4 regions of the Nonomuraea longicatena genome follow, and region 1 is predicted to be linked to each of the others. Evidence: riboswitches for the same ligand, from Rfam matches in the RefSeq annotation. Region 1 holds a riboswitch; each other region holds the start of a gene.
The links. Region 1 has a riboswitch for cyclic di-AMP ahead of ABD120_RS33970 (C40 family peptidase). Riboswitches for the same ligand answer to the same signal wherever they lie in the genome.

Region 1 (4,203 bases):
CGCCGCCTGGTCGAGCAGTCGCTGCTCGCCGCCGGAGGCGACCCGGAGGCCATGCAGGTCGACGAGGACTTCCTGCAGTCGCTGGAGTACGCGATGCCGCCCACGGGCGGCGTCGGCGTCGGCATCGATCGCATGATCATGGCCCTCACCGGCAAGAACATCCGCGACACGATCCTCTTCCCGCTGGTCAAGCCCGCCGGTCAGTGAGCGTCCGGGCGGCCCGTCGCGGCCGCCCGGCCGCCTCCGTCGCGAAGTACGCAGGCGACCTGCGCGTTTTCCCTCGCCACGCGCACGGAGCGCGAAGGAAACTTTCAACTTGTCAGATTCGGGTGAGGTGTTGTCAGGGGCGCTGTGACGGCTCATCCCGTCCCGACGTGTGACGACATATGGTGAGTAGCTCACATCTTTGCCGATCAAGTCAATGCGCCTTGTCAAGGGTCCCGACAGCCGCGCTTGACGTCCTTTCGCGAATGCGTTTACCGTCTCCGAGACGAGCACCTACGCTCGGGCCGAGACGTCTTGCGAGTTCCACTGTTGGGGGGAGGGCTCCCGATGGATGTGCTCACCGAGGGCGTCGAGCTGAGCCATGCCGATTTAGCCTTGTTGGCCGAGCTGGCCAAGGGTGTCACGGTCGATCGGGTGGGGCGCCGGCTGGACGTCAGTGGACGCACCGTACGCCGCCGTTTGCGCGGAATTTGCGACAGGATCGGCGTGGCCACCGCGATCGAAGCGGTGGCCTGGGCGGCCCGTCGTCAACTCATCTGAGTGATCAGGCGGCGATTCGCACCGCGCCCGCCCACGGGCGCCGGTCGATCGCGGCGATCCGCACCACGTCACCGGTGCGCGGCGCGTGCACCATCATGCCGCCGCCCAGGTAGATGCCTACGTGGTGCAGGTCGTTGTAGAAGAACACCAGGTCGCCGGGGCGCAGTTCGGCGCGTGAAATGCGCTTGCCCGCCGTCCACTGGTGGCCGGTGTAGTGCGGCAGCGAGATGCCGACCTGCTTGTAGGCGGCCATCACCAGACCGGAGCAGTCGTAGGAGCCGGGGCCCTCGGCCCCCCACACGTACGGCTTGAGCTGCTGCGTCAGCGCCCACCTGGCCGCTGTGGCGGCCTTGCCCTGCCCGGGGATCGGCAGTTCGACCCGCTTGGCCGGGGTGCCGGGCCGTCCGGCCTCGCCGAGTGCGCGGCCGAACAGGTCGCCCTCGACCTTCGCCACCAGCTTGGTGATCTTGTCGCGCCTGCTGCCGAGGTCGTCGACGAGCCGGCGGACCTCGGCGATGCGGGCCTTCGCGCCCGTCCTGGCGGTCTCCGCGGCCTTGCGCGCGCGGGTGACCTGGCCGAGCTGCTCGCCGTGCTGCCGCTGGATGGCGTACGTGGTGGCGGCCCGGCCCAGGAAGGTCTCGGGGTCCGCGGGGCTCATCAGGGCCAGCGTGTTGTTCAGGCCGCCCGTCATGTACTCCTGCTGGGCCAGCGCGCCCGCCCTGCGCTGCTTGACGTCGAGGTCGGCCTGGCTGGCGCGGAGGGTGCGCTCGGCGTCGTCCACGGCCTTCTCGGCGTCCTTGAGCTTCACCCGCTGGCCGTTGTACTGCTCGGAGAGGGTGCCGATCTGCGTGTGCAGCTTCTCCGCCCGGTCGGCGAGCTCCTTGAGGGTGGGCTCAGGGTCGGCGGCCGCTGTGCCGGCGGTGCCGACGGGGCCGATGGGAATGGTCAACACCAGGGCGGTCACGACGGCGGCGAGTCTTCTCCGGCTCCCGGGTTCGGGAGGTTCGCTCGCGCTGTTCCTCTTCACCAACCAGTTCCTCTCGACGACGCCGACCGGGTTGGCTGACGGGTTCGGGCTGAGTGGCCCTACCGGGCAAGGTCGCCCGGATTCACCCCGGTGGCCTTCGGCCACGGGTGGGTTCCCGGTTCCTCTCGATGGGATTAGGCGTGCCGCCTCGCGCGCCTGCGCGGGGTGACATCGTCGGTGGACACTAGTGCACCCGGAGTTCGTGCTCAACCGGAATCGCGGATTCGGTGGCGGTTGTGCAACCGAAGAGTAACGGTGCGATCACAGTAGTGGGGAAATTGCGCCCTGTTTGCCCCTGTTTGAGAGCCTGATGGCCAGGTGAGCGCGGCTGGGCCGTATGTGGTCGCGGGGTGGGTAAATACGGACGAACCGTAATGCGCTCTGTACGCTGAACTGCCATGGAGCAGGTGGCCGAACGAGAGGTTCCCGACCTAGGGCTCGTCGTGAGACGCGCCCGGACCCCCGACGTCCACGCGATCAGGCGCCTCGTGGACACCTATGCCGGCGCCGGTCCCCGGCTGCTGGAGAAGGCGACCGTGACCCTGTATGAGGACATACAGGAATTCTGGGTCGCCGAACACGGTGGCCAGGTAGTAGGTTGCGGCGCATTGCATGTCTTGTGGGAGGATCTGGCGGAGATTCGTACGGTCGCCGTTGATCCGAACAGCCGTGGCCTGGGAATCGGGTACAAGATCGTGTCGGCTTTGATCAAAACGGCCGGCGAACTCGGGCTCCGGCGCGTGTTCTGCCTGACTTTCGAGATCGATTTCTTCGCCCGCCACGGCTTCCGTCCGATCCAGGGCACACCCGTCTCACCTGAGGTCTATGCCGAGTTGCTCGCCTCCTATGACGAGGGGGTTGCCGAGTTCCTCGACCTGGAGCACGTCAAGCCCAACACCTTGGGCAACACCAGGATGCTGCTCCACTTGCCCGTCGTTTGACTCGGGCGTCGACCAAAGGGAAAGGTGATTGTAGATACCTATGTCGATACGTTGGGCAGCGAAGGCATGTGTCCTGACATGTGCCACATGCACACTCGAAGCGAGGTGACACGGTGAGCACCGGACAGCCGCCGTATCCGCAGGCCGACCCCGGCGACAATTCCGGGGCGCCTCAATACGGACAGCAGAACTCGGGCTACCCCCAGGGAGAGTCCGACCCCGAGGCGACGGTCGTCGGCTACCGGCACGAGGGCGAAGGCTACGGCCAGCCTTCCGGCCAGCAGTACGGCCAGCCCGCCCAGGGCCAGCAGGGCTACGGCCAGCAGCCCGCGTATGGACAGCAGCCCGGCCAGGGCCAGCAATACGGCCAGGATCAGCAGTACGCTCAGCCTGGTTACGGCCAGCAGCCACCGTCGGGTCAGCAGCCCGCCTACGGACAGCCCGCCCAGGGGCAGCAGGGCTACGGCCAGCAGCCCGCGTACGGACAACCTGCCTATGGCCAGCAGCCCGGCTACGGACAGCAGCCGCCGTCGGGTCAGCAGCCCGGCTACGGACAGCCGTCGGGTCAGCAGCCGGGCTTCGAGCCCGCCCAGGGCCAGCAGCCCGGGTACGGCCAGCCCGCCCAGGGCCAGCCGGCTCATGGTCAGCCCGCTCATGACCAGCAGGGTGGCTACGGCCAGCCTGCCTATGGTCAGCAGCCTGGTTCGGACCAGCAGGGTTACGGCCAGCAGAGTTATGGCCAGCCCGCCCCTGACCAGGGCTACGGTCAGCAGCCCGCGTACGGTCAGCAGCCTGGTTCCGACCAGCAGGGCTACGGCCAGCAGCCCGCCTACGGTCAGCAGCCGGGTTCGGACCAGCAGGGTTACGGCCAGCCCGCCCCTGACCAGGGTTACGGCCAGCCCGCCCCTGACCAGGGCTACGGCCAGCCCGCCCCTGACCAGGGCTACGGCCAGCAGCCCGCCTACGGTCAGCAGCCTGGTTCCGACCAGCAGGGCTACGGCCAGCCCACTCCCGACCAGTCCGGCTACGGCCAGCCCGGCTCCGGTCAACACGGTTACGGGCAGCAGGCCCAGTCCGGTTACGGGCAGCAGCAGTACGCGCAGCCGGGATACGAGCAGCAGCAGTACGGTCAGCCCCAGCCCGGTTACGGTCAGCAGTACGGCCAGCAGCAGTACGGTGCACCCGCCCAGCCCTACGGCCAGGCGCAGCCCGGCTACGGTCAGCCGTACAACCAGCCCGTCGGGGTGCAGCCGCCCGGCGCGCCCGCGCCGCTGGCGGAGTGGTGGCAGCGCCTGGTCGCCCGGCTCATCGACTTCGTCCTGTTCGGCATCGTCTACTTCATCCTCGGCGTGATCGTGATCGGCGCCTTGGTGGTCAGCTACAACTCCTCGTCCGGAGCGTCGTCGGGGAGCCTCAGCGTGGGTGCGGCCCAACTGATCCTCGGCCTCCTCCTGGGCGGCATCTACATCG
Region 2 (4,203 bases), on a different contig from region 1:
TCGGGGCGTAGTCCTCCTCGGGGTACTGACGGGGGCCGTTCTCCACCAGGAAGATCGTGTACAGGTACATCTTGTAGAGCAGCAGGCGGACGCGGGCGGCCGGGCCGAGGTCCAGCGGCGCCACCTCCCGGTAGCCCGCCACCAGCGGATCGGCCTCGTCGAGCCCCTGGTAGAGCGTCGGCATGAGCAGTTCGGCGAGCGGGTCGCCCCAGAAGGCCCGCTCGTGGTCGATGATCGCCTGGATGGGCGCCCGCGCGCCGGGCGACAGGAACACATTGCCCAGCCACACGTCGAAGTGCACCAGCCTCGGCTGCTCCACCTCTTCCAGGGCCCACGCCGCCCGCTCCGCCACCTCGCGCATCTCCTCGGCGGGGACCGGCAGGGGTGTCGGGAACCGTACGGTGTCGGACAGGAGGGCGTCGAGCATCGTCAGGAACGCCGCACGCCACGTGTGGCCGGACAGCCCCGCGTGGGGGGCGCCGAACACCGGCTCCGCGCCGGGCGGCTGTGTGACGGTGCTCAGGGTCGCCAGCAGCCTGCCGAGCTCGCGGCGCAGCTCGGCGGGGGAGTCGGGCTCGACCTGGTTCCACGGGACTCCGGTGAGCGTCTCGAACACCAGGTAGTCGCCGCCGAGCACCGGGTCGTCGAAGCCCGCCCGCACCAGTTCGGCCACCGGCACGCCGACGCCCGCCGCGAGGCCGATCGACTCGGCCTCCATGCGCAGTATGTGGCGCTCGAAGGAGAGCAGCTCCAGATCGGGATGGGGGGCGAGTTTGAGGACCACGTCGCGGTCGTCGTCGAGCCGCAGCCGCCAGACCGCGTTGGCGTACCCGTCGGTCAGTTCTTCGGCGGTGCGGACTCCGGCTCCCACGGCTCGTCGTGTCAGGTCGTCGAGTTCGGCGGGGGTGAGCCGCCGTTTTGTCCTACTTTCCACGGGATCTGATTCTGTCGTCCACCGCGGAGATCGTCCAGGAGGCGGAGTGGCTCCCGCCCGGGGCCAGCCTGACCAGGTCGGTGCCCGAGTTGAAGGCGTCGGGCGGGCAGGTCATCGGCTCGACCGCGACCCCCGGGTAGCCGAGCTGGGCGCCGGTGCACACCTGCACCCACGGCATCACCGCCGGGTCCCAGGTGATCCTGGTCGCGCCGACCCGGACCTCGCCCGCCGACAGGCCCGTGAAGGCGTGGTCCACGTCCAGGCCGGACGTGGGACGGGGGTCGCGGAAATCGTAGAAGGTCGTGTGGACGTCGGCCAGCTTGAGCGGCAGCAGCGCCTCGTCGGTCAGCAGCACCCGCGAGGCGGGTACCCGCAGCAGGTCGTCGCCGAGCAGCCACGGATGCGGGGCGCAGCCGTAGGGGGCGGGGCGCTCGCCGAGGTTCGTGGCGGTGAGCGTGGTGGTGAGGCCGTCCTCGGTGAGGCGGTGCTCGGCGCGCAGCGCGAGCGTGAACGGGTAGCCGGGGGCCGGGGTGATCGTGTGCGCCAGCACGGCGTGGGCCGCGCCGGACTCGACGGGCTCCCAGTCGACGGCGGCGACGAGGCCGTGGATGGCGTTGCCCCGGCGGGGCTCGGTGAGGTCGAGCTGGTGGGTGTCGCCGTCGAAGACGTACCGGCCCGCGGCGACGCGGTTGGGCCAGGGGGCGAGGACCGTCCCGGCATGGTGGGGGACGGGGCCGCCTTCGGGCCAGCTCGTGATCAGCTCCCGCCCGTGGTGGCCGAGCGCCCGCACGGCCGCTCCCCGCACGCTGACCTCAGCCGTGTATCCGCCCCCGATGAGCACCGCGCCCCCGCCTTCCGCCGCCGTGTTTCTGTGACAACCCTTTCTATCGGTTACGGCCAGCCACTCTGACCCCACCCGCCACGAAGGGCTGACGGCCTCCAGGGTGACGCTCCTCCCCGCCGCCGCCGACCCGCCGCGACGACTCCGCTCTCACCCCCGTCCCGGACAACGCGGAACGGCGCGTCCGAGGGGAGAGGACGCGCCGTTCCAGGGGGTGGGGAGAGGCGGGGGACTCTCCCGAGGGATGGGGACCTATGCCCGGTACTCCGGGTAGCCGTAGCCGACGACCTGCGACTTCGGCCGCACCCGCTCCTCGACCTTGCCGTTGCCGGTGTTGCCCTCGACGGTGGTCAGGGTGCCGTCTCCGTTGTCCTTGACGACGAAGCCGACGTGCTCGATCGAGGTCAGGCTCTTGCTGCCGTTCCAGGCGAAGAAGACGACCGAGCCTTCCTTGGGCTCGACGCCCCAGCGGGCGTTGTCCTTGAACCACTTGGCGTGGGTGACGGTGTAGGCGTCCCAGCCGATCGTGGAGCGGGCGCCGGTGTTCTCGCCGACCCAGGAGACGAACATCGCGCACCAGGCGGCGTTCAGGTACGCCTGGCGGTTGCCGCCGTCGCGGGCGATGGTCTCGGCCGCGCGCTGGGAGTTCATGTACCACTTCTGGAACTTGGTGCCGCCGCCGAGCGAGTTCTCGGTGGTGCCGATCTGCTGCTTGGCCAGCGTGAGTACCTGCGCGGCCGTGGGCTTGACGTCTCCGGTGCCCTCGACGGGCGGCTGCTGCTTGGCGGCCACGGCCGCGGGGACGGCGCCCGCCGCCGCCGCGCCGACCGGGCTGTCGGCCTGGGCGGGCAGGGCCGCGAACGCGGAGGCCGCGATCGCCGCACCGAGCAGGGCGCGGGCAATGTGAATCTTGGGGGTGCGAGACAGAAGATTCTTCGCCATCGAAAAGGACAACTCCTTGCTTCCATGACGCTTACCGGGTTAGCTGACGGGTTCGGGCGTGGAAGCTGCCCTACGGCGCAGTGCGCCGATTCACCCCGAAGGACTGGGTCCCCGGTTCCGCGATGGTGCGGATTCAGCGTTCACAGGCAAAGCCTGCGATTTGTTCGTGTCGGTCTGGCAACGATCTGGTAGCCCAGTCGTATGTGTTCGATGCGCCGAAGGTAATACACCAGGCAAGAGCCTGACAACTCCCGGAAAGCGCAGGTGAAGGCCGGTGCGGCGAAAAGCCCGCACCGGCCGGGGATTGCGCGTTAGTTAAAAGTCTCGGGATCGGGTCCGAGACGCCTGCCGTTGCTCAGCGCGCCGATGGCCGCGAGGTCCTCGTGGTCAAGGATGAAATCAAAGACATTGATGTTCTCCTTGATACGGGAGGGAGTGACGGATTTCGGGATCACCACGTTGCCGAGCTGGATGTGCCAGCGCAGCACGATCTGCGCGGGCGACCTCCCGTGCTTGTCGGCGAGCGCGGCGAGCGCGGGGTCTTCGAGCAGGCCCTTGCCCTGGCCGAGCGGGCTCCACGCCTCGGTGAGGATGCCGTTGGCCGTGTGGAAGGCGCGCAGCTCCTTCTGGGGCAGGTTGGGGTGGAGCTCGATCTGGTTGATGGACGGGACGATGTCGGTCTCGTCCATGAGCCGCTGGAGGTGGGCGATGCCGAAGTTCGAGACGCCGATCGCGCGCGTCCTGCCGTCTCGGTAGATCTTTTCCAGCGTTCGCCAAGCCTGTACATATTTGTCGTTCTTGGGGGCCGGCCAATGGATGAGATAGAGGTCCACATGGTCGAGCCCGAGCCGGAGAAGGCTCTCGTCGAAGGCCCGCTCGGCATGCTCGTGACCGTCGTTCCAGAGTTTGGTGGTAACGAACACCTTCTCCCTGGGCAGGCCGGAGGCCCGGACGGCCCGCCCCACCCCCTCCTCGTTGTGGTAGAGGGCGGCGGTGTCGATGTGCCGGTATCCGTTCGCGAAGGCCGTCGTCACCGCCTGCTCGGCGGCGTGGTCCGGCACCTGCCAGACGCCGAAGCCGAGCTGCGGGATCTGGACGCCGTCGGTGTTGAGCAGCAGCGAGTTCATAATCCCCATTGTTCACGCCGGGTTCCCCCCGGCTCAGGGCCGCCGGGCCGGTTTGAACCGGTCGTGAAGAAGCGATGGGCTTGGGGGGAATCGCCGCTCCAGCTGCTCTACGCCGCGTCGAGGTCGGCCGGTTCGATGCAGGCCCTCATGAACTTCGCGGGGTCATCCGGTAGAGGAGTTCCGGCCGTCCGACGCCGCCGTAGCGGGGCACCCGCGCCGCCTGGCCGATGTCCACGAGGTACTCCAGATAGCGCCGGGCCGTCACCCGCGACACCCCCGCCGCCAGGCCCGCCGCCTGAGCGGACAGGCCCTCCGGGCGCTCCCGCAGCAGCGCCGCGACGACGTCCAGCGTGTCCTGC
Region 3 (4,203 bases), on a different contig from region 1:
CGCCCGGGTGAGCGGCACCCGTACGGTGAGGTGTGGGCCTTCGAGGTCGCCTGGCTGATCCGCGAGTGCGCGCGAAGGAGAAGCGAGTTGGCGCAGACCTGGCCATCGACGGAGCTCGACGGCGTGCCCGTCACGCCCGCGCACCGGCCGCCGGGACAGCGGGTCACGGTGGGGGAGCTCGAATGGGAGATCCTGATCCACGCGGACGGGGTCGCCACACCGGCGGACCTGGCGGTCCGGCTCGGGCAGCCGGTCTACACGGTGCTGCTCACCGTGCGCCGGATGGCCGCCCTGGGCCTGCTCACCCGCCCGGAACCCGCCTCCGGCCCACAGCCCCCTCCCGAAGAACCCCACCGGTCCAAGAAGACGGCCGCGTCCAGAATGCCGGACGTGGCCGAGACGGTGGACGGGGCCGACGTCTCGGACGTGGCCGAGGTGGTGGGCGAGGCCGATATCTCGGACGTGGTCGAGATGGTGGACGTGGTCGAGGTGGCGGACGCCTCGGCTGCCGGCGCGACGGCGCTCGCCGGCCTGGGCGAAGAAGCCCCCGCTGACCTGGCGAGCCGTACCGGTGGGCGGGAAACGGCGCCTTCCGAGGCCGCGGCCCGCGCCGACGCGGGTGGGGCGGCCACCGCCGGGCGGGGCAGGCCACCGTACGGGGAGTTGCCGAGGCGGGGCAGGAGTGCCCGGCGGGAAGGGCCGCACGTGCCCCGCGCCAACCCCATGCGGGATCCCGAGGTGCTGGCGGCCGTCAAGCAGGGCCTGGAACGGCTGCGCTGACGAGTCCCCCGGAAACGGCGGAAGCGGGCGTCCCCCGACCGGTGAGGTCTGGGGACGCCCGCTTCACGCAGACGGGTGGACAGCCCTTTTGTACGTGCTTTCGAGTGCGTCAGGTCAGCGCTGGAAGACCTTGCGCAGGCGGTCGCGGCCGATGAACAGTCCGCCGCCGAGCAGGGCCAGCCCGCCGATGACGGCGAGGGCGGCGACGCCGGTCGGACGGCTCTCGTCAGCGGTGCTGGCCGCCGCGAGCTGCGCGGACGCGTTCTCAGCCGACGCGGCCTTCGGGCTCTTGGCGCCGGGGGTGGAGCTGGGCCGCTCGGCGACCACGGCGGGAGCGTTCTTCTCCGCGGCGTCCTGCGACGGCTTCTCGGCCGGCTTCTCGGCGGCGATCACCGGCGGCTTGGCCGGGTTGTGGTCCTTGCGACCCCAGGCGCCGGTGGCGAAGGCGACCGGGTGGTTCTTCTTGCCGACGCCGGGTCCCCACTTGGTGATGACGTAGTCCACCTTGATGTGACCCTGGCCGCCGACGCCGTCGACGGTCAGCGAGCGCGAGTTGAAGGTGCCGCCGGTGAGGTCGGCGAAGGTCTTGGCGTCGAGGTCGAGCATGATGCCCCTGTTGGAGGGGATGCCGGGGCCTCGGTCGCCGACGAAGAAGGGCATCTTCTTGCCCTTGTAGACGACGTAGCCCTCGGTGAGCAGCGGCCAGCTCGGGCTGGCGGCCAGACCCTTCTGCATGGGCTTGCCGCTGGCGGGCATGCCGGTGTCGCCGTTGCGGCCGGAGCCGTCGTCCCAGTAGTAGGAGGCGGTGGTGGAGCCGTGCAGGAGGGTCTGCTTGTCGGTGAAGTGGTCGTCGGCCGACGCGGGCGCCCCGGCGCCGACGGTGACGGCACCGGCAAGGGCGGCGGTGGAGACGAACATGGCAAAGCTACGCATGCCGAAGCGGCGAGACATAAAGCAAAGTCCTTCGTACGGGGTCAGGGATGGCGCTCGTCATCGGCGCGTAGCCGGGCAAAAGGCCGAACGGTCGCTACGCGGGAGCGCTAGGGGGGGTGGTGATCCTTGAGGAAGGGGCCGCTCAGTAGGCGGCGGGTGAAGCTACGCGGGTGAGGGGTACGTCGCGGCAGTGCATGAGATAGCTGTCCTCTCCATCTCGCCTACCGGGTTAGCTGACGGGTTCGGGCGTGGAGGTGCCCTACCGACGGTTCGTCGGATTCACCCCAAGGAACGTGGTTCCCCGGTTCCCGCCGGAGCGGGATTCGGCGCCAGCCGGTCGGCCTTCTTGGTGAAGGGCCAGGTCACCAGCTGGTAACGCTATGGACTGTATGCCTCAAACCCGACAAATGCAAAGCAAACGCCATGAAACGGGCGAAGATCTACCTAATAAGGTCAAGAGAAAGGGGGGTACGGTAAGCCGTACCCCCCGGAAATATCGCGGTTTCAGCCGCTCTTGCGTCGGAACGATCGCTTGTTGGCAGCGGGGCCATGTGCGCCGTGGATCTTCGAGTGATCCGAGCCCCTGCCACCCGCGCCCGCGTCGGCATTCTGGTTCCGCTTACGGTCCAGTGCCTCCCGGAACTTGCGCTTCATCTCGTCCTCGGGAGTTTCGCTGACTTCGGGCTCCGGTGATTCCGCCATGAGGACCTCCTGGTGTTTGGGACGCCCCCAGCTTCGCATGTGTGCTCGCGCGACGCGAAACCGGACGCCCGCCTCAGCCCAGCCTGGCCAGCTCGGACTCCGTCAGGTCGAGGTCGGCCGCCGCCACGCAGTCCAGGATGCTCGACGGACGGCTGGCGCCCGGGATCGGGATCATCACCGGGCTCCTGGCCAGCTCCCAGGCGATGCACACCCGCTGCGGCGACACCCCGCGCTCGGCCGCCACCTCGGCGAAGACCGCGTGCCTGCCGCCCAGCTCGCCCGCCTCCGACATGCCGCCGAGCGGCGACCACGGCAGGAACGCGAGCCCCAGGTCGGCGCAGACGTCCACCTCCGGCTCACTGCTGCGGAAGCGCGGCGAGTACTCGTTCTGCACACTCGCCAGCCGTCCGCCGAGAATCCGCTGTGCCGTCCTGATCTGCTCCGGATCGGCGTTGGAGATTCCGGCCATCCGGATCTTCCCGGCGTCGAGCAGATCGCGCAGCGCCCCGATCGTCTCCTCGTACGGCACCGCCGGGTCGGGCCGATGGTGCTGGTAGAGGCCGATGGCCTCGACGCCCAACGCCTTCAGCGACGCCTCGCAGGCCCGGACCAGGTATTCGGGCCTGCCGTCGACCTCCCAGCCCCCGCCGCCTTCCACGCGGGTGTGACCCCCCTTGGTCGCCACCAGCACCCGGTCGCCGTCACCGCCCCAGGAGGCCAGCGCCTTGGCGACCAGCCGTTCGTTGTGCCCCACGTCGGTATGGCTGGGGGTGTAGGCGTCGGCGGTGTCGATCAGGGTCACCCCGGCGTCGAGCGCCGCGTGGACGGTCCTGATCGACTGGGCCTCGTCAGGCATGTGGCCCCGCACCGACATAGGCATGGCGCCCAGCCCGACGGCGCTCACAGCGGTCGTTCCGATGACTCGAGTCCTCATCCCTTCATCATGGCCGTGGTGACCGTGAACAGGCCGACTCTTTCGCGGCGACTCACCGCGTCGCCGTACCCGGCCGCGAGGGCCCAGGCGTGCAGTTGCTCGGCCTGGCGGCACTTCATCACCCACAACTCGCCGTCGCGGTTGGGCAGCACGTTGGCGATGAACTCCAGTTGCGGGTGCTGCGTCTGCGTGGTGAACACCAGCACGCCGTCGGGGGCGAGCAGGTCGCGCAGCCGTACGAAGGACTCGCGGATCGTGTCGTCGTCCAGGATCAGTTCGTACAGGCCGGACACCACGACGATGTCGGCGGGACGGCCCAGCGGGGCCGGGTCGAAGGCGTCGCCCCGCTCGAAGCGGACGTTGGTGAGACCGCGCGCGGCCGCCCGCCGCCGTCCGAGCTCAAGCCCCGCGGGGGCGAGGTCGCGGCAGACGACCTCGACGTCGGGCTGCTCCCTGGCGACGTCGAGCAGGTAACGTCCGGGCCCGGCCGCGACGTCCAGGATGAGCGCGCGGCCCGCTCTGGCGGAGATCTCTTCCCTGAGTACGTCGCCGAGGAGGTCGCGGCGGGCTCGGATGGCTCGCCAGCCGACGGCGTTCAGGTAGACGCGGTCGATGAGCCTGCCGATGAGCAGGGCGCCGTGGGAGCGGTCGGCGTAGACGTAGTCGAGCATGGTGCCGCTGTCGAAGCCGTGCCGGTAGCCGATGCGGATGCCCCGGCTGAGCCGGCCGACGGTACGCAGCAGGAGCCGCATCAACCACCACTTCATGACATTTCCTCTTTCTGAAGGCTTTGGAGGGATGGGGACCGCCGGACGTCCGCCGTGCCTGGTTCTCTGGTTGCTGAAAGCGCTGAA
Region 4 (4,203 bases), on a different contig from region 1:
GTCGGTGACCCATGATGGCCTAGTGCATATTGGGCCAAACATGCACTAAACCAATGGGGAGCTGGAGGTAGCGGCAGAATGGTGGAGGATCCTCTGGCCACTGCCGATTGCCTGCAGATCACCCGCGAAGTCGGATTCGACACCCTGCTGGAGAACCGCCACCCGCACACCACGGCGTGTCCGCTCCCTTTTCAGGCCGACTCGGTCAAGACCGCCCGTGACGTGACCCGGGCCACGCTCAGCGACTGGGGTTGTGCCGAGCTCAGCGACGACGCCGCCCTGGTGGTCTCCGAACTCGTGACGAACGCGGTGCGTTACACCCGGGGTCACGCCGGCCTCACCCTTCTGCTGATGCGCGTGGCGCCGCACGTCCTGCTCGCGGTGGCCGACCCGAGCGACGAGGTGCCGACGCGCAAGGAACCGGACTTCGTCTCCGAGAACGGCCGGGGCCTGTACATCGTCGAGACGTACAGCCAGTGCTGGGGCTGGGATCCGCTCAACCGCGGCGGAAAGGCCGTGTGGGCGCTGTTCCGCACCGAGTAGTCAGCACAAAGTCGTACGTCCGGTTGGCTCCCCCGTAGGAGGAAAGCCCCGCTCCGCGCTGCCACTCTGTTGGTCATGGATCTCGCGCTCCTCCTCACTCTCGGCGCCCTCGCCCTGTGGGACAGCACCAGTTTCGGGACGCTCGGCATCCCGCTGGTCCTCATGCTGTCCTCCGATCGGCGCCAGGGCGGCCGTCTGGTGGTCTACCTGACCACGATCAGCGTCTTCTACTTCCTCGTCGGCGTCGCCCTCATGATGGGCCTGTCGGTGGTGATGGAGCGTTTCGGCGCTGCGCTGGAGTCCCAGCCCGCGTACTGGGTCCAGCTCGTCCTCGGCGTCTTCCTGTTCGCGCTGAGCTGGAAGTTCGACTCCAAGAAGCAGAAGAAGCCGTGGGAGCCCAAGGTGGGCGGGCCCCTCACCATGATGGGCGTCGCGCTCACGGCCGGTCTGGTCGAGGTCGCGACGATGTTCCCGTACCTGGCGGCCGTCGGGTTGATGACGACCGCCGGGCTGGGTGCCGCGCAGTGGCTGCCGCTGCTGGCGGGCTACGTGGTGCTGATGGTCGTGCCGATGCTGGTGCTGATGGCCGGCCGCGCCCTCGCCGGGCCCCGCATCGAGGGGATGCTGGAGCGCGTGCGCGCCTTCATCACCAGGAACGCCGCTTCCGCCGTGGGCTGGACCCTCGCGATCGTCGGCTTCCTCATCGCCCGCGACGCGCTGGTCAAGCTGGACTTCTTCCGGGATCTGGTCGCCGGAGGGTGAGTCCGGCGGTTTGGGAACGTTCCAAGTCAGTACATCGAGATGTGCGGATGGTCGTAGTGGTTCTGGGTGATGCTGCCCCGGTCGCTCATCTGGCGCCAGCCCGAGCCCATGTTGATGCGCTGCTTCCAGATCACGTACTTCACGCCGAAGCGGTCCTTGTTCTTGATGGCCCACTCGGAGATCCGGTCCCCGAGCCGCAGGTTGGCGGCGGTCGGCATGCTGCCGCCGGTGCTCATCATGAAGTCGCAGGCGCGGCCGAGAGGGTGCTCTCCGCCACCACCTGAGCGGTAGCAGCCGATCTCGAACGGCATGTCGAAGGTCTTCTTGATCTCGTCGCGGATGATCCGCATGCGGGAGGTGATGTTCTCGCGCCCCGCGGGCAGTTCGGGGGCCCAGCTGCCGTTGGCGCGCTTGCCGGTGCCGTACGGCATGAGTGCCTTCAGCTTGGCCTTGATGTCGTCGATGACGCCCTCGGCCTCCGTGCGCCGCTTGTCGACCTCGTCGGCCTGGGCGGCGAGGTCGACGGCGAGCGCGGCGGCCTCGTCGGCGGCCTTCTTCTTCTCGTCGCGAACGACGACCAGGTTGTCGACGACGGCCTGCTCCTCGTCGGTGATCTGTTCCATCACCGCTGCGGCCCCGGCGTCGGGCACGAGGAAGTGGGGAAGTGCGGCGCTCTGGCTCTGGTAACGCTTGGTGGCGATCTCGGTCACGCGGCGCTGGGCGTCGCCGAGTGTCTTCTCCGCCTCGGCGAGCCGGGCGCCCGCCGTCTTCTCGGCGTCCTGCGCCTTGGCGAGGGCGACGCGCTTTCCGTTGTACTGCTCGATCAGCTGATCGACTTTCTTGTTGAGGTCGACGAGCTCGCCACGCAACTGCTTCTCCGAAGGCTTGGGGGCCGCCTGCGCAGTGGGGGCGAGAAACAGCGTGCTCGCGGTGATGAGTCCGATGGCCAGAGTCGCGGGGGACGCAACTGCCACAGCGAAGATCCTCTCCATCTGCCGACCGGGTTAGCTGACGGATTCGGGCTGGAAGCTGCCCTACCACGAAAGTGGATTCACCCCAGGTGCAAGTGGGTCCCCGGCTCCCGGGCAACACGCCCGGGATTAGGCGGGCAACGGCTGTGACGACCGGTGCCAGTGAGGATGTTAGTGGTAAATGTCCGGCAATGCGAGTCTAATCGGAAATCAATTAGTGATCTACCTGTGATCGAATCTGCCGGGCGGCCTCTTCGGGAAGCACGTCGTTGACGAAGGCTCCCATAGCGGACTCCGATCCGGCAAGGTACTTGAGCTTGCCCGGCGCCCGTCTGACGCTGAACAGCTCCAGGTGGAGATATCCCAGCTCACGCAGGTGACGCACCGGCGCCTGGTGCCAGGCGGAGACGTACGGCATGGCGACGCCGAACAGCCCGTCGAGCGCCCGCAGCACCGAGGTGTAGAGCGGGGCGAAGGCCGCGCGCTCCTCCTCGCTCAGCGCCGCGAGGTCGGGCACCCGCCGGTGGGGGTAGACATGCACCTCGTACGGCCAGCGGGCGGCCGCGGGCACGAAGGCGGTCCACAGTTCGTTGGCGGCCACGACCCGCTCACCCGCCCGTTCCGCGGCCAGCACGTCGGCGAACAGCCCCGGCCGTTTGGCGGCGGCGGCGAGCTGGCGCGCGGTGCGCGGGGTCACGTACGGGTAGGCGTAGATCTGCCCGTGGGGGTGCGGCAGCGTGATGCCGATCTCCTCGCCCCGGTTCTCGAAGCAGAAGACCTGCTCGACGCCCTCGATGGCGGACAGCTCCGCCGTACGGTCGGCCCATGCCTCCATGACCAGCTCGACCTGCGCGTCGGACAGCCGGGAGAACGACGAGGAGTGCTCCGAGGTGAAGCAGACGACCTCGCAGCGGCCCGCACCGGGCCTGACCTCACTCAACCCCCCGACATCACGATAAGTCCCGAAATTTCCGCTGAATGAGGGGAAGCGGTTCTCGAACACGACCACGTCGTAGTCGGCGGCCGGGATCTCCGACGAGTGCGTGTCCGTGGACGGGCACAGCGGGCACTCGGCGGCCGACGGCAGGAACGTGCGCGTCTGCCGGTGCCCCGCGATGGCGACCCACTCCTCCGTCAGCGGGTCGTAGCGCAGTTCGGAGGCCACGGGCCGGGGATCGAGCGGACGCCGGTCGACCGCGCCGCGGTCGGCGTCGTCGCGCCGGTCGAAGTAGATGAGCTCCCGCCCGTCGGCCAGGTGGGTGATGGTGCGCTTCACTGCGTGCCTTCCGCGATGATGACTTCACAGGCCCGCTCGGACAGTTCGGCGCGGGCCTCCTCCGGTAGCGCCGGGTCGCTGACGACGAGGTCGGCCTCGCTCAGATCGGCGATCGTGCTGATGCCGACGGTGTTCCACTTGGTGTGGTCGGCGAGGACGACCAGGCGGCCGGCGGCGGTGACGAGTTCGCGGTCGGTCTCGGACTCCAGCAGGTTGGGCGTGGTGAAACCGGCCCGCGTGCTCATGCCGTGCACACCGAGGAACAGGGTGTCGACGTGCAGGCGCCGGATCGCGGCGACCGCGACGGGGCCGACGAGCGCGTCGGAGGGGGTGCGCACTCCGCCGGTCAGCACGACCGTGCGGTCGGCGCGGGGGGTGCGGTGGAAGACCTCGGCGACCGGGATCGAGTTGGTGATGACGGTCAACTCGGCCACGGCGACGAGGTGGTGGGCCAGCGCCCAGGTGGTGGTGCCGGCCGACAGGGCGACGGCGGTGCCCGGCCGGACCAGCCGGGCGGCACGGCGCGCGATGGCCTCCTTCTCCTGCTGCTGACGGGCGGACTTGGCGACGAAGCCCGGCTCCTCCGTGGAGCCGGGGCCCAGAGCGGTCGCCCCGCCGTGCACCTTGGCCAGCATGCCGCGATCGGCGAGG

Region 2: another riboswitch for cyclic di-AMP. It lies ahead of ABD120_RS28750 (CHAP domain-containing protein); the one in region 1 lies ahead of ABD120_RS33970 (C40 family peptidase).
Region 3: another riboswitch for cyclic di-AMP. It lies ahead of ABD120_RS05035 (hypothetical protein); the one in region 1 lies ahead of ABD120_RS33970 (C40 family peptidase).
Region 4: another riboswitch for cyclic di-AMP. It lies ahead of ABD120_RS03805 (coiled-coil domain-containing protein); the one in region 1 lies ahead of ABD120_RS33970 (C40 family peptidase).

The regions. Positions count from the first base shown of each region.
Region 1 is NZ_BAAAHQ010000045.1:62,487-66,689, forward strand. It holds gene lysX (bifunctional lysylphosphatidylglycerol synthetase/lysine--tRNA ligase LysX) at 1-207, shown strand, start outside; gene ABD120_RS33965 (helix-turn-helix domain-containing protein) at 553-765, shown strand; gene ABD120_RS33970 (C40 family peptidase) at 770-1,792, opposite strand; cyclic di-AMP (ydaO/yuaA leader) riboswitch at 1,798-1,943, opposite strand; gene ABD120_RS33975 (amino-acid N-acetyltransferase) at 2,191-2,733, shown strand; gene ABD120_RS33980 (RDD family protein) at 2,847-4,203, shown strand, end outside.
Region 2 is NZ_BAAAHQ010000036.1:14,770-18,972, forward strand. It holds gene ABD120_RS28740 (phosphotransferase family protein) at 1-934, opposite strand, end outside; gene ABD120_RS28745 (aldose epimerase family protein) at 924-1,775, opposite strand; gene ABD120_RS28750 (CHAP domain-containing protein) at 2,028-2,717, opposite strand; cyclic di-AMP (ydaO/yuaA leader) riboswitch at 2,731-2,866, opposite strand; gene ABD120_RS28755 (aldo/keto reductase) at 3,029-3,844, opposite strand; gene ABD120_RS28760 (response regulator) at 3,990-4,203, opposite strand, start outside.
Region 3 is NZ_BAAAHQ010000002.1:271,087-275,289, forward strand. It holds gene ABD120_RS05030 (hypothetical protein) at 1-780, shown strand, start outside; gene ABD120_RS05035 (hypothetical protein) at 895-1,713, opposite strand; cyclic di-AMP (ydaO/yuaA leader) riboswitch at 1,917-2,052, opposite strand; gene ABD120_RS05040 (DUF5302 domain-containing protein) at 2,218-2,415, opposite strand; gene ABD120_RS05045 (aldo/keto reductase) at 2,489-3,349, opposite strand; gene ABD120_RS05050 (class I SAM-dependent methyltransferase family protein) at 3,346-4,116, opposite strand; gene ABD120_RS05055 (lysophospholipid acyltransferase family protein) at 4,113-4,203, opposite strand, start outside.
Region 4 is NZ_BAAAHQ010000002.1:9,284-13,486, forward strand. It holds gene ABD120_RS03795 (ATP-binding protein) at 79-543, shown strand; gene ABD120_RS03800 (GAP family protein) at 619-1,305, shown strand; gene ABD120_RS03805 (coiled-coil domain-containing protein) at 1,332-2,279, opposite strand; cyclic di-AMP (ydaO/yuaA leader) riboswitch at 2,285-2,422, opposite strand; gene galT (galactose-1-phosphate uridylyltransferase) at 2,491-3,552, opposite strand; gene ABD120_RS03815 (DeoR/GlpR family DNA-binding transcription regulator) at 3,549-4,203, opposite strand, start outside.